3 regions of the Photobacterium sp. MCCC 1A19761 genome follow, and region 1 is predicted to be linked to each of the others. Evidence: predicted binding sites of a transcription regulator. Region 1 holds the regulator's gene; each other region holds the start of a gene.

Region 1 (7,360 bases):
GATCTCCTGGCTGCCGCCCCAGGCATTGAAATAAACGGTCTGCCCTCTGGCTTTGTCGACCGTTTGCTGCCATTGCTCAGCAGAGAGAGGTGCTTGGTTATCGGCGGTCGCAAATCCGGCGACCAATGACAGGGCGAACCCGGCGAGTAATTTTTTCATGAATTCAGTTGTCCCTTTCTTGGTTGAATCGGGTTTCGGATATCGTGCGTTTCGAGGTGTCTGCCTCGGCACCGGCGCGTTCACGACGCATCCAGCGGTGGTACTTTTCGACCCAGGCCAGCAGTGTCTGCGGGGCGTTAGCTCGTTTCCACACCCCGGCCGTGTATTTGGCGGCCTCGCTCATGGTCGGATACGGGTGCACAGTGCCGAGGATCTTGTTTAAGCCTAAGCCATGCCGCATCGCCAGGGTAAACTCAGCCAGCAATTCACCGGCACCCGTGCCGACGATTGTGGCCCCGAGAATCGTATCTTTGCCTTTGGGTGTAATGACTTTCACGAAACCGTGATCCGAACCATCGGTAATGGCCCGATCCAAATCATCCAGGCCGTAGGTGATCACATCATAATCAATGCCTTGCGATTTGGCTTCTGTTTCATTGATCCCGACCCGGGCCACTTCCGGCGCAGTGTAGGTCACCGCAGGGAGCACCGAGTAATCGGCTTTGAATTTCTTGAACTGACCAAACAGGCCGTTGATCGCGGCATACCAGGCCTGATGTGCCGCGGCATGGGTCAGTTGGAACGGACCGGCGACATCACCAACGGCAAAGATATTCGGGTACGCCGTCTGCATAAAGGCGTTGACCTGCACGGTGCCGCGCTCGGTGGTTTCGATCCCCAGCGCTTCAAGCCCGAATCCCTGCACATTGGCGACCCGGCCGAGGGCCAGTAATAGGGCATCGAATTCAACCACCACCTGTTTTTCCTGATTCCAATCGAGGTAAGCCCGGAACACGGGCTGCCCCTGGGCATCTTGCGTTGCTTCAAAGCGCATGGCGCGATGGCCGAGTTTGACGTCAACGCCATCGGATTGCAGGCTATGCATCACCAGTGCAGCGGCATCGGCGTCTTCACGCACCAGCAGTTGTTCGGCCATTTCGACCAGCGTAACGTGACTGCCGAGGCGGGCAAAGCTCTGGGCCAATTCACAGCCGATCGGGCCGCCGCCAAGTACCAGCAAGCGCTTCGGTTGGGTTTTTAGCGACCAGATGGTATCGGAGGTGTAGTAGTTGACTTTCTCTAAGCCGGGGATCGGCGGCACGAGCGGGCGGGCCCCGGTGGCAATCACAATATTGCGGGTGGTGATGCGCTGGCCGTTGACCTCAACTTCCCACGGCGACAGGATCCGGGCATCGCCCTGAATACAGTTGACCCCCAGTTTTGAATAGCGCTCCACCGAGTCATGGGGCTCGACCTTGCGGATCACCTGCTGCACCCGCGCCATCACCCGGGCAAAATCGACGGTCGGGTGGTCAGTGGTGATGCCGAATTCATCGGCACGGTTGATTTCAGCCATGGTATGCGCAGCACGGATCAGTGCTTTCGACGGCACGCATCCGGTATTGAGGCAATCGCCACCCATTTTATGGCGCTCGATCAGGGTCACTTTCGCTTTGACGGCAGCAGCAATGTAGGCACTGACTAACCCGCCAGCCCCTGCACCAATCACCACCATGTTCTGGTCGAACCGAGCCGGGCGGGTCCAGCCGGTGTAGATCCGACGGCGGTTGTACAGGTTCATCAGTCCTTTGGCACAGAGTGGGAAAATACCGAGCAGGGCCAGCGAGAAGAGGACTTGCGGTGAAATTACCCCGCTCAGCGAGTCAATTTCACCGAGCTGGGTCCCGGCATTGATATAAACCATGGTGCCGGCCAGCATCCCGAGCTGGCTGATGAGGTAGAACATCCGAGTGGAAATCGGCGTCAGGCCCATCAGCAGGTTGACCAGAAAGAACGGGAACACCGGGATCAGGCGCAGGGTAAACAGATACAGCGGGCCATCTTTTTCGATGCCTGCATTGATGGGGGCCAGACGGTGGCCAAACTTGTCCTGAACCCAGTCACGCAGAATATAGCGGCTGAACAGAAAAGCCAGGGTGGCACCGATGGAGCTGGCAAATGAGACCAGCAGCAGGCTCCACCAGAAGCCGAACAGCGCGGCGCCCAGCAGGGTCATGATGGCTGCGCCGGGCAGTGATAGTGCCGTCACACCAATATAAACCATAAAGTAAATCAGGCTGGCAACGAGCGGCTGACTGGCAATCGCATCCTGCAGGGCAAGTTGCTGCGTTTTGGCTTGCTCCAGGGTGAAGTACTGGCCGAGATCGAGCGCAAACCACAGCCCAATCAGGGTGGCAACAATGCCGAAAACGAGTATCTTTTTCTTGTTCATAGTGGTGATGACCTACTTGGGGCTGTTCGTTTGCCGTGTTGGCTGTTGATCCGTCTGCTCCGGCTGGATAGGCAGGGAGCAGAATCCCTGCGCAGGGACGTCCAGAGCGGTGTTAAATTTGGCCGAGAGATTTTGAAATGCGATCAAGGCCGTCAATTCGACCAGCGCATCCTCGTCGTACCATTGTGTGAGTGCCGACAGCATGGCATCGGTGACCTGTTGTCCGGTGATGGTGATGGCTTCGGCATAGCCCAGCACTGCTTGTTCCTCGGCGCTGAATAAATCACTTTGCTGCCAGTGTGACAGTGCTTTGATTTTTTCGATGGAGTCGCAGCGTTCGGCCAGCTTCATGCCGTTGGCATCGACACAAAACGCGCAGTGGTTGAGTTGCGACACCCGGACGCAGATCAGTGAGCGAATCACCGGGGTTAATGGCGATGATTTGCGGTCCAGATAGCCAAAGAATCCGGCAACCAGCCAAAACAGGGTGGGGCGTCGTCCCCATAACAAGGCCGGATTCAGAGGGTGGCCGTAATGGCGCTTCTGAAGCCAGAGGAGCGGCTTGATCAAAAATGAGTAATGTTGCTTGGCTGAAATACGCACGTGTGCCTCTTAGGTTGCCTGCGGGCCACATATGCAACAAAGATAGCACGAATCGTTGCGCAGGATGCAGCTCTACCGAATGGTATGAGACAAGACCGAACAACGGTTGGAAAACTTTCAGTTTTGAGAGAAAAAATCTTTAAATTCGTTTAGTTGAGCGAAATATAGACGGATTTGACCTCTTGTTGCTTTGCCATATCCGGAATGACAGGCTGGGATACAAACAGATAACCGGAGGCCAGTACCGGCAGTAAGGCGAGGGCCATGGTTTTGCCGATATGATAGTTGCGGTACCAGTATTTCTTGGCGCGGATTTTGAGCAAAATGCCCCATAAAAGCAGCAGGCCGTTGAACCCAGCAGTCAATGCCAGCACTTCATCGAGCATTGAAAACGGGGCCAGTTGCTGATGAACAACAAAGATAATAACAGTGGTTGGCAGAAGGTTCAGCAGGACCAACAGGCGCATCAGTTTTGGCCATTTGCAAAACTTGTCTTTGAACATCTGATTGGATTGTCCTGGAAAAGGCTGCGAGCTGTACATGATACCTTCCTTCCGGCTGCGTTGACGCCCCAATTCTACTGAGGTCGCATGGGATGAAAACCCTGTTGATGAATTTGTGAACAGCTTTGGGAGTGGTGTCAATCTTTGTCATTTTTTAACAGAAAAATGTCTTTCTGATGGTACAAATTTGACATGATACGGAGCAGCAAGAAAAGCCGTTCTGACCCGCATTGAGCGGCGCTCTGTGGTGCCTTCAACGCGCGCGTTCTGGGCGGGGAGGGATTGGCTGAGGGATGGGGAAGCCAAGCATAAAAAAAGAGACGGAAGCCGCCTCTTTTTCAGAATGAATCGGGAAGGATTCAGCTGTTGAGTTTTGACAACAGCTCGGAACGACGCTGCGGCGGAATGACGGACCAGTGACGTCCGCTTACTGCACCTTCCAACGCCCAGAGCAAGTCGAGACTGACCGTTTCCTGATGCGTTTCCTGCAGGGCTTTAAAAGCGTTCAATGCCCCGGCTTCGTAGAGTTCGTCGACGCTACAAATCCCTGCTTTTTTCAGCATTCGTTCGTTGGCTAAGCGCAGGTTAGGTAAGTCTTTAATCCGACTCGGGCCGGTCTGACTTTTCTTTTCCTTGTCCTGTTTAGCGGCTTCAAAAGACTGCTGTGCGTGTTCGATAATTTTTTCCGGCGCATCCCACCACTCCTCAGGAATTGCGAAGTGTTTGGTGACGACCGGAAAGCCACGCTTTTTGTAAACGTATGGGCTGAGGCCTGCTTGTTTAAATTGTTCTTCGTTTTCGGCATTGGCACGCAGGTGAAGTTTGTCGTTAACAACTAACGCAAACATGGTTTCGCCTGAGAAAATCCCAAAGCCACCAAACATTGAACGTGATTTTACATTTTCAAAACATTGAAACAGTCGAAGAGAATCTTTAAGTACTGGTTTGTCCATGCTTCTTTCTCGGTGAAAAATTTCTCGAGTCACCTAACAACAGAGCGAGGATTCAGATTAGCAAAATACGAAGAAAAGCAATGTCAGGGATTTGTCAGGATTCTGAACATGACTTCTTGCTACATCCATCGGCAACCCCGCTACCATAAGTCCACTTAGTTATTGATAATTAAGCTACTCTTAGGCCGGAGGCTTTGCGTCCCATCCTTTCGAATGGTTTGCCTTGTTCGTGACATTAATAAGCATATCTCAGAAGATATTTTTGAACTTGGTCCCATTTTTAAAAGTGTGATACCGCTCCCATAAATAGATTCTAAAGCCTGCTAGAGAAAATTTAAAACTTATTAAATTTTGAACAGGTTGATTGGGATTGGGCCACATTTAACACGTTATACGCTTTGAGAAATTGAGAATGTAAAGCTTCTGTCAGGGGAAGGTCAAAATTGCAACAAAAAACCGATAGCAAGCTATCGGTTTTTTTGAATGGAAAAATTGAAGTGGTTATGAAATCAGGTGTTTAGGTTCTTAACTGATTTTCGAACCACCAACTCAGGTGCCATTTCAAAGATCCGGCGCTCATGTTGTTTGTCTTTCACCCGCGCCATCAGGATTTCAATGGCTTTCTTACCCAGCCGTTGTTTCGGCTGGTGGATGGTGGTGAGCGGTGGTGAGAAGTACGGCGCCAGGTCGATATTGTCATAACCGATAATGGAGACATCATCCGGTACGCGCAGACCCGCTTGCTCAAACGTACTGATCAGCGCCATCGCCATGATATCGTTAAAGCAAAAAATCGCGGTCGGGCGCTCTTCCATGGCAATGAATTGCTTGGCAGCCGCCACGGCAGACTCACACTCGAAGTCACCTTCAATCAACCAGTCCGGATTGACGCTCAGATTGGCTTCAGCCATGGCTTTATGGAAGCCTTTGAGGCGTTCGCGGCAGGTGAGTTTTTCACTGTGACCGGTCAGGCAGCCAATTTTCTGGTGGCCGTGTTCAATAAAGTACTTGGTCGCGACATAGCCACCCAATTCCGCATTGTCCTGGATCTTGTCGGTGTGCGGGCTCTCCGGACCCCAGTCCATGACCACCATCGGCAGATCTTTCTGGCGCTCGAGCAGGGCCAGCAGTTTATCGTCCAGATCGGAACACATCACCAGTAATCCGTCGACCCGCTTTTCAGCCAGCATGCGCAGATAGTCACGTTGCTTTTCCAGGTTCCCTTCGGTGTTACACAGGATCAGCGTGTAGCCTTCGCCATAGCAATATTCTTCAACCCCATGTACAACTTCGGCAAAGAACGGGTTGGTTGATTTGGTCACCAACATGCCGATGGTTCGGGTGGTGTTACATTTCAGGCTACGCGCCACGGCACTTGGGGCATAGTTGAGCTCGTCTACGGCAGCCAGAACTTTCTTCTGGGTTGCTTCTGCAACAAACCGGGTTTTATTGATCACGTGAGACACTGTTGTGGTTGAAACACCTGCCAAACGTGCAACATCTTTAATCGTTGCCATACTTATTCTTCTAATAATTCAAAGCGGGCCTGGGCCCATTTCTCTTCATTGATCTGAACAGCATTCAACAGCCGCGCACCAAACTGAATAAGTATCTGGTTTGCTTCTTGGAGTCAGGCCAGATACTTGTTCAGTTTGGCATGATGATCTGCGTTCACAGAGATCATCATGCTGTTTCATACTGCGTATAAAACGTCAAAAAGCCGCTTCTCTTCCGAGCGGCTTTCTTGTTCTTCTCGCCTTTCAGGCGTTGCATTGTGTAATCGCTTGCGATCACATTCTACTGAGTGTAGCGCACAGTGCAACGTTTCTGTATCGCAAGGTAGTAATTCTTGATAGATATCAACAAACTCACTGCAAATTTTCTCAAATTGGATGCATATCTGGTGGTGTTTTTCATCTCGGCCATCGCTTCTCCCGGGGAAACCGGGAGAAGCGTGCCGGTGTTTATGCCGGTTGGACAGGCTTGCTTATCCTGCGGGTATCACGACCGGAAAATCTTGGGTCGGATGTTTGCTGACGTGGACCGGCCAGCCATAGACCCGCTGGATGATTTCGGGCGTTAAAGCCTGCCATGGCGTGCCATCAGCCTGTACTTTGCCTTGATTGATGATCACTAACCGATCGGCATATTGGGCGGCCAGATTGAGATCATGGATCACCACAATGACAGCAGCACCGGACCGGGCCAGCTCCCGGGCCACTTGCAAGGTCCGGTGCTGATGCGCGAGATCCAGGGCGGATGTCGGTTCATCCAGCATCAGGATACATTGCTCGCCCGCATGGCTGAGCTGGGTCAGCACCCGGGCCAGGTGAACCCGCTGTTTTTCACCGCCGGACAGGGTGGGGTACAGTCGGTCCTGAAGTGACAGGACATCGACCCGGCTCATGGTTTCAGTCGCCAGCGCTTGGGTGTCTTTTTTCGTCAGTTGCAGTGGGAGGCTGCCCAGCTCAACCACTTCCCGCGCTGTAAACGCAAAAGTCAGGTTGCTGTGTTGCGGCAGGACCCCAAGGTGTCTGGCGAGCATCGCCGGGGCATAGGTTTCCCGATCCTGACCGAAAAAATGTATCGTGCCGCCGCCGTCGGCTTCGCCACTCAGCACCTTGAGCAGACTGCTTTTCCCGGCCCCATTCGGACCAAGCAAAGCGGTCAGTTCGCCGCTGGCAAGACTCAGGCTGAAGTCATCAAGCAGTGTTTTGCCGCCCAGGGTCAGGTTGAGCGAGCGGGCTTCAATCGCTGGTGCCGTTTGCGTTGTTGCAGAGACAGGGTTCATGGCGATATTCATGACATTCTGCCTCGTTGTTTGACCAGCATGATGATAAAGAACGGCGCGCCGAGAATAGCGGTAATGATTCCGACCGGCAGTTCCGTCGGGGCCGCCACGACGCGGG
Region 2 (7,360 bases), on a different contig from region 1:
TGTCCCCGGCAGGTGGTGGCCCGGCCAGGATCCAACGTTTACGGCTCTCCAGCGGCGATTCCAACGGCAGGAAGCGGGTTCCCACCGATTCACCCCGGACCAGATCAGCAATCACTTCCGGACGGCTGCCTGCTGCGATGACGACTTCGATCCCGGCCCGACGGGCAACATCCGCGGCTTGCAGCTTGGTTGCCATGCCGCCGGTGCCCAAACCGCCGACGCTCCCGCCAGCCAGTTTGTGCAGGGTTTCATCAATCGTGTGCACTTCGCGGATCAATTCCGCCTCCGGATTCCGGCGCGGATCGGCCGTAAACAGGCCCGGCTGATCGGTCAGCAACAGCAGTTTATCGGCGGAGGTCAAGATACCCACCAGGGCGGACAGGTTATCGTTATCGCCCACTTTGATTTCCGTGGTCGCCACGGCATCATTCTCATTGACGACCGGAATAATCCCGTTGTCCAGCAGCGCAACGATCATATCGCGCGCATTGAGGAAGCGCTCACGGTCATCAAGATCGGCCCGGGTCAGCAACATTTGCCCGACATGCAGGCCATAAATTCCGAACAGGCGCTCCCATTCCTGGATCAAACGGCTCTGGCCGACGGCCGCCAGCAATTGTTTGCTGGCCATGGTTTTGGGGAGTTCGGGGTATCCCAGATGCTCGCGCCCTGCTGCAATCGCTCCGGAAGTCACCAGGATCACCTTGTGACCTTGCTTGCGCAAGGATGCACACTGGCGAACCAACTCGACCATATGGGCGCGATCCAGCTGCAGGGTCCCACCGGTCAATACACTGGTGCCCAGTTTAATGACAATGGTTTGCTGAGGGGAATGAACCGACTGAGTGTCGGAAGCGTGCGCGCCGGAAAACGTCTGCGCGGTCACCTGAAAATGATTCGTCTCTGCCATTGGGATAAACAACTGTGATGAAAAAAAGATTACCCGATGTTTTATCAATCCCCTTGGTAGATCACAAGAAAAATGCGCTGAAAAGCGCATTTATCAAGTCAGTAGCGCGTTACACGAGGCCGCAACTAATCAGGCCGGGCTTCCCAGCTCAGCTTCCTCCAGCTCCCGTGCCGGGGTGACGGTCAAATTCAGCTCATCCTGAAGCAGGCCGGTCAACTTGGGATAAAAATCATTGAGGGTTTGCAGCACCGCCTGCTCATGCTTGGCTGGAACGGATTCTTTCAACCATTCGCCTTCGCTGTCATAGCGGCCGAAGAAGTATCGATATTCAAAGCCGGTTTCAGTCGCCGACAGGATCAGCCACCAGCCCCAGAACTCTCGTTCTTCGGGCTCTTTTTTGGCGCTGATACAGCTGGCCAGACAATCGAAGAAAAAATAGCCTTCCGATGAGTGCTGCTGACGCAGATAAGGCCCCAGCGCCGTCAGTTTCGTCATCAATCGGCCATGTGGCGGGAAGATTGTTGTAGTCATAGCGTTTCTCCATCCTTAGACAATCGCGCAGGAACAGCAATCGCCGAACATCAGGGTGTCATGCCCAACGCCGCATCCTGTTGTATTCCATTTAAGCTATAACCATCGAAAATGGCAACAGTTTATTTACAACTGTTGCATTTTTCACCACCCTTTTAAGCCAGCTTTTCCTTCAGCCAGTCCACCACGGTGAGCATGGCTCTGTGATACCCATCATGCAGCGGCTTTTCAGGCAAAGTGATCGCTTTCCCGCCACGGCTGGAAATAGCAATCAGCTGATTATCGGTTTCCGGACAGATCGGATCGTGCTTGAGGCTGATGCCCAGCATCGGGATATCAATCTTGCGCCGTCCCAACAGGCCCTGATTCTTCAGCGACCAGGCCGGTAAATGCGAGGTCAGGCTGGCTTTCGAGATCCCCCGTTTGCCCATCCGCGAGGCAATCATGTCCAAATACATGCGCGGCATCTGATCGAGCACGGTCGGGTTTGCCAACGCGTTGTGGATCACCCCCCCAAGGCTGATGCAGGTTTTCAAACGGGTTGGCTCAAGAAAGCCCAACCGAATCGCCGCATTGCCGCCAAAACGCAGCCCGAGCATGGCGACCCGATGGTGGTCAACCCAAGGCACATCCCGGATCTGCTGGAGCAGCGCTTGATGTAAGCGGCTGGTATCTTCCGTGAGCGACCAACGTGCACTATGACCCACCGACGGCATGTCGAGCGTGACCATCGCAAACCCGGCCGGGCCGAGATAATCGTGGTATAAACGCCACAAGTCTGTCTGCAGGGTATCCAGACCGCCAGTGACGACCACGGTCGGCAGCAACTTATCCATCCGGGGCATGTGAATAAAGGCCTGGAAGGTTTTCCCTTCATACTTGACGTCAATGGTTTTCATTTTGGTCGGCAGATGCTTCATCGCCTCCCGGTAGGTCTGGTTGGCCTGGACCTCAGCCTGCGCAGCCAGTTCATCCCCTTTAATGTGGGGATAAGCAGCCACGCTGTAATACATGCTGGCATTGAGCAGGGCTTCCCCGGCCGATGCCTGTTGCCCCTGCTCCACCAGATACCGGGCTTTGTGCTGGTACTTGGCACCGGACTGACACCATTCATAAATCCAGTTACCGGGCTTATACCCAATCACGGTATCGAGCAAGTCATCCCGGGTCCGCGGCGCATTCGCATGGGCCATCCGGGCGAAAATCGCTTCCATTTCAATTGGATCGATTCCTTGCCAGACCCACTGCGGACGTCTCAGCACCCGATACCATCCCACTTCACTGTCCCCGTCAATCGGGTTATGGATCGGCTTATCCGTCACGTGGGCCAACCGGACCAAGCTGGAGGTTTCTTTGGAGGTTTGCCGGGGGGCGAAGAGTTTTTCTGATAAATTGGTTTTTGATGGTTCAGACACAATAGGCTCCACTGATCCGGTGCTCTGGGTACATCAGGCACTTGGGGCTGACCACACAAGCGCTTGTCTTGCCTGTGTACAATCGTTTTGATCTCAATAGTATATCACTGACCTGAAAGGTTCTGTGTGTTGCCGGAAGCAAAAACAAGACCCGTCAGTCAAGTTTTCTGAACTATGCTGAGACGACTGAGGCAGTATTTCAGTGAGGTGGGTATGAAAAATGTAATCGCAGCAGCAAGCCTGCTGATGTTTTCAAATGCCGTATTGGCCTTCGGCAGTGGTGGCGTTCTGGGAGGCAACCCAGGAGAGGCCTCCGGTGCCGTCAAAGCCAGAATAGCGGTGTGTCTTGATGCGTCGGGCCAACAAATCCCCGGTTCTTACCAGACTAAGCTGGACCGGCAATGCCAGGTCACCGGCGATGATAAGATTGATCTCATCAACTACAACAACTTTTACCGCAATAAACCCAACGGCGAGTCCCTGGCTGACATCCGAGCCAGGCGTTCTTCCTGAACTTCTCTCGATCCCAGACAAAAAAGGAGCCACAGGCTCCTTTTTCTCGACTCATCGGGTGAGCCGCTTATTTCTTGGCGATCGGATCAACGAAAGTCACTGCCATATCCCAAGGCTGTTCAATCCAAGTGTCCTGTGAGATATCAACAACATAATCGTCTACCAGGTGCTTACCCGCTGGCTTGGCACACACGGTGACAAACTTAGCTTTCGGATACATCGCACGGATCATCTCTGCCGTACCGCCGGTGTCCACCAGATCGTCAACCACCAGGAAACCTTCGCCGTCACCGTCCGCTTTCTTCAGCACTTTCATCTCACGCTGATGATCATGATCGTAGCTGGAAATACAAACGGTATCGACATGACGGATACCCAGCTCACGCGCCAGGATCGCAGAAGGAACCAGACCACCGCGGCTCACTGCAATAATTCCTTTCCACTGATCAGCCGGAAGCAGCTTCTCAGCCAGCTGACGTGTGTACATTTGCATATTGTCCCAGGTGATGACGAACTTGTTACTCATATCCGATGAACCTCTAAATCAGCGGCTGTGCCGCTGGATATTTATAAAACTGTTATAAGAAGATAATTTTAGCAAGAAACAGAGCTGAGATAGCCCAGACGCTAATATTGACATCCCTTCCCTTGCCGCTCAGGACTTTAACCGCAGCATATGTAATAAAACCAAGGCCAATACCTTCAGCAATTGAGTATGTTAACGGCATTAGCAGGCAAACGACAACTACCGGTGCTGCTTCTGTTAAGTCACGCCAGTCTACACTGACCAAACCGGACATCATCAAAATCGCAACATAGAACAAAGCACCTGCGGTTGCATATGCCGGAACCATCCCCGCCAGTGGTGCAAAGAACAGCGCCAGCAGGAACATCACCCCAACGGTCACCGCAGTAAGACCGGTACGACCGCCCACGGCAACGCCCGATACACTTTCAACAAACGAGGTGGTATTTGAGGTTCCCAGAACAGCCCCGACAGAGGTCGCTGTACTGTCAGCCAGCAACGCACGGTTCAGACGAGGGAGCTTACCGTCTTTATCAATCAGGTCCGCCTTGGTAGCAACGCCCACCAGAGTGCCGGCGGTATCAAACAGATCCACGAACAGGAAGGCAAAGACCACCGACACCAGGCCCACTTCCAGCGCACCGTTAAAGTCCATCTGCATGAAGGTCGGTGCAATGCTCGGTGGCATGGACACGATACCGGCATATTGGATATCACCAAACAGAATCCCCAGCACGGTCACCGCCAGAATGGCAATCAGCACGGCAGCCTTATAGCCGCGATGCACCAGACCAATCGTCAGGAAGAAACCCAGCGAGGCCATCACGGCCGGGAAGCTGGTCAGATCGCCCACATGGACCAGAGTCGCCGGGTTGTCTACCACAATGCCGGAGCTTTGCAGGGCGATAAACGCCAGAAACAGGCCGATACCGGCGGAGATCCCGGTCCGCAGGGCGGTCGGAATGGCATTAATAATCCATTCACGAACCCGGAACACGCTCAGCGCAATAAAACACAAGCCGGAAAAGAAGACCGCTGCCAGCGCAACCTGCCAGGTATGCCCCATGCCCAGAACAACACTGTAAGTAAAGAATGCATTGAGCCCCATGCCCGGTGCCTGTGCAACCGGATAGTTGGCAACAAACCCCATGATAAAACAGCCGACCATGGCAGCCAAACAGGTCGCGACAAACACCGCCCCCTGATCCATCCCCGTTGTCGACAACATCGTCGGGTTCACAAAAATGATGTAAGCCATCGTCAGGAAGGTTGTCACACCGGCGAGCACTTCGGTGCGGACGTCGGTCCCGTGCTCTTTCAGTTTGAAAATTTGCTCAAGCATTGCTCTCGGTTCCTTGGAGATAATCTGTGCTGGTTAATATGGGCAATAGAAAACGTTTGCGCGCTCTATTTTTGGGGGGCGATTATAGTCCCCTTCATTGGTAATTTCCAGCCAATCACGCAATTATCAGTAGCACGTCGCGCCAACTGGGCAAAAGCACAGCACCAAAAAACAAGAGAAACACAAAAACAAACAAAATCAAATACTTAATTAAAATTGATACAGGTCAACTTTTAAACATCAGACTTTTTTAATCATGCCGCAAACGTTTAATATGCACAGGGTTAATGATGAAAACAGCGCTTAACCTGCGATGTAATCGAATACACGCGAAAGCAACCGATCTGACGGTTGATATACTGCAGGTAAAAAAAACGCCACACCCAAAATGGCGTGGCGTAAGAATGTCTTGAGCCTCCCAAACGGGTAGCCCTGAATTCTCAATTTAGAGTGGGGGTGAACAATGCAACACTGTTCAGGGGGTTGTGCCGGTCTATTGACATAAACCGACGCAATTCAAATTAATAGCCGAAAGAGCTTGGGTACTGGAAATTACCGGTATACACAGCGCGGTTATTCCAATAACTTGCAATTGAATCAAATACTTTCATCTTTTATCACCATTCATATTAAGTAATTACAACACTGTTACAGTGCTTTGCCTTCGTGGCATGACTTAATCTCGGTTCCTTGGAGGCGATATCTCGGGCTCATCCCAGAGCAATTTACTGTGTCATACGGTCTTCAGCAGAAGATGATGCAACTATACCACCACGTAATAAACTTTCAACCATTTTCTTTAACCTCGTCACAGTTTTATCAAATTCATGATAACCATCACTCATTAGTGTAATTTTATTACAAACCAATGACGCTCACACTTTTCACCACTCGCGACTAAAGTGTAATCCCGACCTTGTTGATCTAAAGCCGGACATCAACCTAATCTAAGCAATGATGGACAGATAATAAGTACAACAAGACAAAGGACTGGCTATGGGCATAATGCAAAAACTCAGAATGATCTCGATCAGTCGCCGGCTGTATTTGCTGGGTATCACCATCACCGTACTATCGCTCATTCCTCTGATAATCTTTGCTTCCAATTACCAATCCAACATGCTGGAGCAAAAACGGATCAAAACCCGCCATCTGGTTGAGTCTGCTCATAGTCTGTTTCGCTTTTATTACCAGCAGGAGCAACAGGGGCTGCTCAGCCGGGAGCAAGCACAAGCACAGGCGACCCAGGCCATTGCTGCGCTCCGCTATGAAGAGAAAGACTATTTCTGGATTAACGACTTCGAGCCCAGAATGGTCATGCACCCTTTTAAACCAGCCCTCAATGGTAAACCACTGGGCAGCTTTGCCGATCCGCACGGCACCCGCCTCTTTAGTGAAATGGTCCAGGTTGTCAAAACTCAGGGCGCCGGATTTGTCGACTATTACTGGGAGAAACCGGGCGCTGAGATACCGGTGGCCAAAATTTCCTACGTGAAAGGTTTTGAGCCCTGGGGCTGGCTGGTCGGCTCGGGCGTGTATATCGATGATATCCAAGCCCAGTTTATGTCTGAGGTGAAAACCCTCGGACTGATCCTGCTGGGCTTTCTGTCGGTAATGTTTATCATGGCCTGGATGATCGGCCGCTCAATCACCGCTCCTTGTGAAGAAACCCTGGCGGCGATGACCGACATTGCCGAGGGCGATGGCGACCTCACCCTGCGCCTGCCGAGTGACGGCAAGGATGAGCTCGGGCGCCTTGCCGGTGCCTATAATACCTTCGCCGATCGGATCTGTGACATGCTCCGGGATGTCGCGCCGGTCAGCGAGCATATCAGCTCAACGGCGACCCAGCTCAACGCGGTCTCTCGCCAGACCGTCCACAGCGCCACCGAGTCCCATACCGGGGTCGACAGTGTGACGACCGCGATGCAGCAGCTCCATACCAATAACCAGCAAGTCTCCGACTCGGCCCAACAGGCGGCAGAAGCAGCAACCGCCGCCCATCAGCAGAGCGAAAGCAGTATTGCGGTGGTATCAAACTCGTCTTCCGAAATGCACGCCCTGCTCCAGCTCCTCGACAATACTGAAGCCAGCGCCCAGGCCTTGGCCAAAGACTCGCAAAC
Region 3 (7,360 bases), on a different contig from region 1:
CAGCCAGCGTTGGGTTAGCAACGCCGTGCGCAAGCTCCGCCGGCATTGCGCCTTGGTCTTTTCCAATCGGACCAGGGCCTGCGGTGTGTAGAGTTGCTCTAAGGCATAAAAGCGAACAGACCGCTGTTGTCGTTGAAACCATTTGGACAGTGCGACGGCAGGGACAAAACTTCCCAGCCCACTGCTGGCAGTTAAAATCGCAATCGTGCCAGATGTCATAACAATCGGGCTCCCTGATCCGCGAGTGCCGCAGCAAGCTGTGCTTGCTGTACATCGCCATCAGCTCCCACTTGCAACAGATAAAGCCGCCCAATCCGTGGCATTTCGCCCGGCAATTGCACGCAGCGGCTGTTCAGCGGAACATACCCATATCGGTGCTCACCGGTGACCAGGCAGCCTCGCCGCGCCAGTCCGTCCAACAGCTGTTGGATATCGAGTGGCTGGCTGTATTTGACACTGACTTGCTGAAACCGCACCTCGCCGCCGACGGCCAGCCGGGCGAACCAATCATGTGCAATGCCGCCCATCGATTCTCGGGCATTGATCTCGACAACCGGTACGATTTCCCCACTCGTCAACAGCATGGAATCCACGCAGACCGGTCCCCAATAGCCATCCTGATAAAGCCGGGCAAGTAATGGTCGCAACAGCTCGGGATACCCGTGCGCACGGATGCGCTGTAACAATCCATCCCCCATCGCTTTCACCCCGGAGAACTTCAGGTTGTCATTGATGATTTCTGATAACCCTAGCAAAGCAATATCGCCATCCCGGCTGATCTGCCATTGGCTGGAAAAATCGATCTCTTTATCCACAAACGGCTCGGCAATGAGCCCCACCTGCCGGCCAGCCTCCACCTGACGTAGCAAGTGCTCCCTGACGCGCTCCCAAATGGCCGGATGACGCACCACCAGGCTACCTTTACCGGAGACACCAAACGGCTCTTTTAAAATCATCGGCAGGGGATGGGCGTTCAGCGCCAGCAGCGACGATCGCGTTGAAACGATCTCTCCCAATTGCGGGATATTCAGCTGACGACAAACCTCGACGGCGTAGCGCTTGTCATTGACTTTCACCACAGCGTCAAAAGATGGCAGATGCGCCGAACTTGCCGTGCACTGATAAGCAGCCGACACACAGGCAAACGGCCGTTGCAAGCCTTGGTGGGGTAACCCGTGGCACAGTGTTTCAGCCGCTTCCCCCCAGTTGGGCATTCCGGCTGCCTGCCAGTCCTCAGGATGCACAAAGGCAGCATGACGCGAGGACACAATACCCAAACTGGCGTGATAGCGGACTAACGCCTGATCCGGCGCAATCACGGTAAAGACCTGCTCCGTGGCGGTGCGGGCAACCAGTACTTCATCCAGGCAATACAGCTGGGGATCAACACGCTCTGCGGCAAATCTCGGTAGCGTCACGAGGGAGGGATCCTGCCATAAGGCTTCGGCCTCAAAGCTGGCCCATCGGATCTCAGTGCTCATCCGCGGCCACTTCGCTCTGCTGCTCGGCAATAAACGTCATCAGCGCTTGCACACTTTGCATAATTGAAAAATCCAACTGGTCAAAATCAAGCCGGAGGTCAAATTCGGCTTCCAGTTGCAGCAGAAAGTCAATGATATCGAGCGAGTCCAGGCCCACATCTTCAATCAGGTGGCTCTCTAAGGTGATGGTCTCTTTCAGGGAAGGATCTTTTTTGATTTCGGCGATCAGGGTGGTGATTTGCTCAAACATGGTCTTCCTTTGCACGCTCAGTAACAGATTGCTCTATTTTTTTCACTGACAAAGAAAGTTGTCTATTGATGAATCAGCCAAATATTCGGTTTTTCGGCTGACTCTTCATGAATATGAAACCCTGGAGATCGTCAGGTAATTAATCCGTGATATCACTCGATTACACTGCAAAACCCTCAGCGAGCGACGAGGAAATCTGCTACGTCTGGCGCGAAGCCCATGCGAAAAAGCCCCGACAAGCAAAGGCTTATCGGGGCTTTAGAAGAATGGCACGCCCTACAGGATTCGAACCTGTGACCACATGCTTAGAAGGCACGTGCTCTATCCAACTGAGCTAAGGGCGCGCGGAGTGTGTAACAAAAGTTACGGGTCGGGATTATACGTTGCCCGTCCCCCACGTCAACGCTTTTTCCTTGAATTTTCCATTCGATGCACTCAAGCGGTTAAAGGAGCAACAATTTGATTCAATTCACGAAATTTAAGCCCTGCTCTCACCAGCAGTTCCAAGCTTTATTTTGTTGAAATGACAGCATGCATCACGCCGGCAGGCCCCGAGTCATATTGGCATCATTCCGGCAAAAACCAAAAGGCAAACGTTTGCGCTAGACCTATTCTCTATTCTCTGCGACAATAACGCCGCTCAGTTATTAACAGCTCAAAGGATAAACATGGCCGCTCAAATTATTGATGGAAAACTGATCTCACAAACTGTTCGTCAAGAAGTTGCTGCACGGGTAAAAGCGAGAACCGAAGCTGGGTTGCGTGCCCCTGGGCTTGCCGTTGTCCTTGTCGGGGATGACCCTGCGTCACAAATTTATGTCGGTAGCAAGCGCAAAGCCTGTGATGAAGTCGGCTTTACCTCGAAATCGTTCGACCTTCCGTCGACCACCAGCGAAACTGAGCTACTGGCGCTGATCGATGAACTCAATGCCGATCAAAGTATTGACGGGATTCTGGTTCAGTTACCGCTCCCGGCCGGGATCGATGCGACCAAGGTTTTAGAGCGAATCGATCCGGAGAAAGACGTGGATGGTTTCCACCCGTACAACGTCGGTCGTCTGTGTCAGCGGATCCCGAAACTTCGTTCTTGCACCCCGAAGGGGGTGATGACCCTGCTGGATCGTTACAATATTCCGGTTCGCGGCAAACATGCGGTAATTGTCGGCGCGTCCAATATTGTTGGGCGACCAATGACGCTGGAACTGCTGCTGGCCGGTGCGACCACCACCACCTGCCACCGTTTTACCCAAAATCTGGAGCAGCATGTTCGCCAGGCCGATATTCTGGTCGTTGCCGTGGGTAAACCGAACTTTATCCCGGGCGACTGGATCAAAGCCGGTGCAACTGTGCTGGATGTCGGCATTAACCGTCTGGATAACGGCAAACTGGTCGGCGATGTCGAATATGACATCGCTCGTGAAAAAGCCCGTCATATCACCCCGGTTCCGGGCGGCGTTGGCCCGATGACGGTTGCTACCCTGATCGAAAACACGATGCTGGCCTGCGAGCAATTCCACAGCGAAGGTTGATGGGTGCTCACCCCATCATTGAACGCTGATCAACGATCAATCACGCACACACAAAAAAAGCGAAAGGTCTCCCTTTCGCTTTTTTAATGTTCTTTGGCCGGCGGATAACTTGTATCAAAAATGCTGAACACAGTGCTGTGATCAGCGCGGTACAAAGTGATGGCATCCCAAGACGAACAATGGGACCACCGCCGCCGCTAAGCCGAGCTATGACAGACTTTTTACGACAGTTTTAAGATACTTGGTAAAATCTTCACCCAGAGTCTCGTGGCGCATGCCGTACTCGACAAAGGCTTGCATATAACCCAACTTGCTGCCGCAATCATGGCTCTTGCCGGACATATGGAACGCATTCACCTGGGTCGATTCCATCAGCATATCAATCGCATCGGTCAGCTGAATTTCATCCCCGGCACCCACTGGCGTTCGCGCCAGCAATTTCCAGATTTCAGCCGGCAGCACGTAACGGCCGACGATCGCCAGGTTTGAAGGCGCCTCTTCTACAGCAGGCTTTTCAACAACCTTGGTCATCGCAGCACTTTCACCCGGGTGCAACTCGCTGCCGTTGACATCCGCAACACCATAACTGGACACTTCAGACATCGGCACCGGTTCAACCATCACCTGGCTGATCCCGGTTTCGGCAAAGGCTTTCACCATGGCTGCCATATTTTCCTGGCGCAGGTCGCTGGCAACATCATCCAGGATCACATCCGGCAACACGACGGCAAACGGCTCATCCCCGATCAGCGGATACGCACACAATACGGCATGGCCGAGACCTTTGGCCTGTCCCTGACGGACATGCATGATGGTGACATCCTTCGGACAAATACTTTGTACTTCTTCCAGCAACTGGCGCTTAACCCGCTTCTCAAGCGTGGCTTCCAGCTCAAATGAGGTATCAAAATGGTTTTCTATCGAGTTCTTCGACGAATGGGTGACCAGCACGATCTCTTTAATACCGGCCGCCACACACTCATTCACCACATACTGAATCAGCGGCTTGTCGACAATCGGCAGCATTTCCTTCGGAATGGCCTTGGTTGCAGGCAGCATCCGGGTACCCAGACCAGCAACTGGGATCACCGCTTTACGGACAGGGGAAGTTGTAGGCATTTTTTATTCCATTAATCAAGATTCGGGCAAACTATATCAAACCACCAAAAAAGTAGCGACCGTTCACCCCGAAGAAAACACACCGTATTATTTTTTCACAATATCTTCATTTTGAACGCTGACTTTCACCGGCTTGCCCAGCAAATTGATCAACATAAAAGATCGTTTTTCGCCATCCGGCTCCTGATAAATCGCTTCAATACCTTTAAACTGGCCTTGCGTTAGCTTCAGGCTCTCACCCGGTTGCGGCAAACTGGAAAGTTTGGCCTGATGCTCCTCGCAATTTTCATTCATCATCAGTCCGTAGATGATATCCGGCTGCACGATTTGCGGTTTGGCGCCCTGGCTGATGAAATTGGCGACCCCCCGGGTCGAACGAATAGTCGTGTAGCTGATATCTTCCGGATCAAAGTAGACAAACATATAACCGGGAAATAACGGCTCACAACTTTCTGTGCGTTTTCCCCGAACAATCTTCTGTACCGTAACCTGCGGGTAATAACATTCGACACCTTGGCGATCAAGATTGATCACGGCGCGCTCCTGTTCACTGCGCTTACAATATAGAAGGTACCAATCTTTCATCTGCTTCTCTTTTTCATTGACGCCAAACCCCAAGATTATATACCGAAACAACCTCAAGGTGCAGAATTCGAAATCTCACGACAGGCTTCACTGCTAGTCGCCGGAGCTTGGACTCACTTCAGCCATGACCGGCACACGCTCACACAACAACAAAAATTGAAGCGTCATCAGGCCTGACCCGATGCAATCATACGCATAAAACCCCCGCCTTTGTGTGCCACACTCGCCCCGAGAAATGTAACAAATATGAAAAAAAACGATCGGCAACCATTATCAACCAAGCACTCAATAGTAAATCGACATATAATCCCAAAAGTAATATCAACTGCAGCAAATAAAACCAACTCAAACCTTTAAACCTAAGATTTCACTTTTGAGCACATTTCACCCACTCACTTACAGATCAACCACTTACACTGATAATAAATTGTTCTGATTTTGTAAAAGTTTGCAGTTTAAAAATTTGTAGATTATAAAATAGGCCAAATTTGCAAACACACTGACAATGGATTACAGAGTAAAATCATGAACAATGGAAATAGTGGTACCCTGTTAGGACATCCGAAAGGGTTATTTTTGCTGTTTGGCACCGAGCTGTGGGAGCGGTTCTCCTACTACGCCATGCGTGCCATTCTGGTCCTGTATCTCACAGATAAAACCATCAATGGCGGGTTGGGATGGACAACCCAGGAAGCCTTAAGCCTTTACGGGATTTACACCGGTCTGGTCTACATCACCCCGCTGATCGGGGGCTGGATTGCCGATAACTTCCTGGGCCAACGCCGCTCAATCATTATCGGTGGTGTACTGATGGCTTTGGGCCAGTTTACGCTCGCCCTGCCAAATAGCATGGTCGACCCGCATGCCGTCACCGCTTTTTATCTGGGCCTTGGCCTGCTGATTATCGGTAATGGCATGTTCAAGCCGAACATTTCGACCATGGTCGGCGATCTTTACCAGGAAGGGGATAACCGTCGCGATGGCGCCTTTACGATTTTCTATATGGGAATCAACCTGGGCGCGCTCTTGGCTGGTATTGTTGCAGGTTCTGCATCCACCGCTTATGGCTGGAAAGCCGGCTTTGTTGCCGCAGGGATCGGGATGGTGATCAGCCTGATCACGCAAATGATTTTTGCTGAGCGTCTGCTGGGCGATGTCGGGAAGGTGCCTGCAGCCAAACGCGCGGCAAACATGAACGCATCCGGCAAGAAAGAGCCCCTGACCAAAAAGGAAATCGATCGTCTGAAAGTGATCATGATCATGGGTCTGTTTGTGGTGGTTTTCTGGGCCGGCTTCGAACAAGCAGGTGGCCTGATGAGCATCTACACCCAGGAATATGCTGACCGGATGATTGGCAGTTTTGAAGTCCCGACAGCCTGGTTCCAGTCACTGAACCCGTTCTTTATTATCACCATGGCGCCGGTGTTGGCCTCGCTGTGGGTGAAAATGGGGCCGAAAGAGCCAAGCTCGCCGGTCAAGTTTGCGATGGCCCTGTTTATGCTGGCGATTGGTTTCGTCTTTATGATGGGCGCCGTAGTGCAGCAAGGGGGAGACCTCACCGCGAAAACGTCCATGCTGTGGATTATCGCCGCCTACTTCTTCCATACCATGGGTGAGCTGTGCCTATCACCAATCGGCCTGTCAATGGTGACCAAACTGGCACCACTTCGTCTGGCGTCCCTGATGATGGGTGTTTGGTTCGGGTTTAATGCCGTCGCCAACTACGTCGCCGGGATCATTGGTTCGCAAGTCGGTGAAGCCGGTCCAATGGCCATCTTCAGCGGCATTGCCATTGCCGCAGGGATCTCCGGGGTTGTGCTGCTCCTGCTGTCGAACCAACTGATCCGCTGGATGCACGGTGCCGAAGGCAAAATCGATCAAGCTGTGCTTGAAGGCGCTGAGCCTCAACCAGCCAAAGCATAAACCATTTCCGGTGTAGCGCCCCGCGCTATTACGCCCCGAAATGAACAAAGCGGAGCCCCGGGCTCCGCTTTTTTGATCGTACTTTAGCTCGTAGGGTAAGTCGTGATTGAAGAAAAACGGCGGAAGTGAAAAAGCGACCCGGTTATAAGCTCACCTTTAAAGCTCACCTTTAACTAAAACCCACATCGTTTGATGGTCAGGCTGAAACTGGCTGCGCCAATTTCACTGAGCGACAGTCGTCCGCCCGACTCAGAGAGCTGCAATTCAATGGTATCGTTTTGATAAGCCTGAGTGCCGAGCCAAGGTTGGGCGACAATCTCTTTCCGATCATCACTGGTTTGCAGGACAGCCGCCAATCCGGTTGAGGTTACACTCAGACTTTTATCGCAGGCATCAAAAATCCCGAACAGAGCCCGGATGGGCGATGCATAACCCGAATGTTTCATCCCCTGCTCAATCAAGCGCAGTAAACC

The links. The regulator PurR, encoded in region 1, represses purine synthesis genes. The targets are predictions, from matches to a motif close to TNANGNAAACGTTTNCNTNA.
Region 2: a site for PurR is predicted at 5,282-5,301, ahead of VV869_RS09710 (NCS2 family permease). Genes of this name have one in related genera too.
Region 3: a site for PurR is predicted at 2,317-2,336, ahead of folD (bifunctional methylenetetrahydrofolate dehydrogenase/methenyltetrahydrofolate cyclohydrolase FolD). Genes of this name have one in related genera too.

What each region holds. Positions count from the first base shown of each region.
Region 1 is NZ_JAZGTF010000004.1:98,024-105,383, reverse strand. Features, by position in the region: gene VV869_RS07085 (ABC transporter substrate-binding protein) at 1-159, opposite strand, end outside; gene VV869_RS07080 (FAD-dependent oxidoreductase) at 164-2,392, opposite strand; gene VV869_RS07075 (carboxymuconolactone decarboxylase family protein) at 2,405-2,995, opposite strand; gene VV869_RS07070 (hypothetical protein) at 3,145-3,537, opposite strand; gene VV869_RS07065 (TfoX/Sxy family DNA transformation protein) at 3,858-4,451, opposite strand; cyclic di-GMP riboswitch class I at 4,579-4,684, opposite strand; gene purR (HTH-type transcriptional repressor PurR) at 4,961-5,968, opposite strand; gene VV869_RS07055 (heme ABC transporter ATP-binding protein) at 6,439-7,254, opposite strand; gene VV869_RS07050 (FecCD family ABC transporter permease) at 7,251-7,360, opposite strand, start outside.
Region 2 is NZ_JAZGTF010000007.1:109,039-116,398, forward strand. Features, by position in the region: gene proB (glutamate 5-kinase) at 1-910, opposite strand, end outside; gene crl (sigma factor-binding protein Crl) at 1,040-1,441, opposite strand; gene frsA (esterase FrsA) at 1,597-2,856, opposite strand; gene VV869_RS09700 (hypothetical protein) at 3,070-3,369, shown strand; gene gpt (xanthine phosphoribosyltransferase) at 3,437-3,895, opposite strand; gene VV869_RS09710 (NCS2 family permease) at 3,948-5,237, opposite strand; gene VV869_RS09715 (methyl-accepting chemotaxis protein) at 6,243-7,360, shown strand, end outside.
Region 3 is NZ_JAZGTF010000002.1:503,974-511,333, forward strand. Features, by position in the region: gene VV869_RS04920 (hypothetical protein) at 1-219, opposite strand, end outside; gene VV869_RS04925 (hypothetical protein) at 216-1,481, opposite strand; gene VV869_RS04930 (acyl carrier protein) at 1,471-1,731, opposite strand; tRNA gene VV869_RS04935 (tRNA-Arg) at 1,999-2,075, opposite strand; gene folD (bifunctional methylenetetrahydrofolate dehydrogenase/methenyltetrahydrofolate cyclohydrolase FolD) at 2,400-3,260, shown strand; gene galU (UTP--glucose-1-phosphate uridylyltransferase GalU) at 3,468-4,379, opposite strand; gene rfaH (transcription/translation regulatory transformer protein RfaH) at 4,467-4,964, opposite strand; gene VV869_RS04955 (peptide MFS transporter) at 5,490-6,887, shown strand; gene VV869_RS04960 (response regulator) at 7,061-7,360, opposite strand, start outside.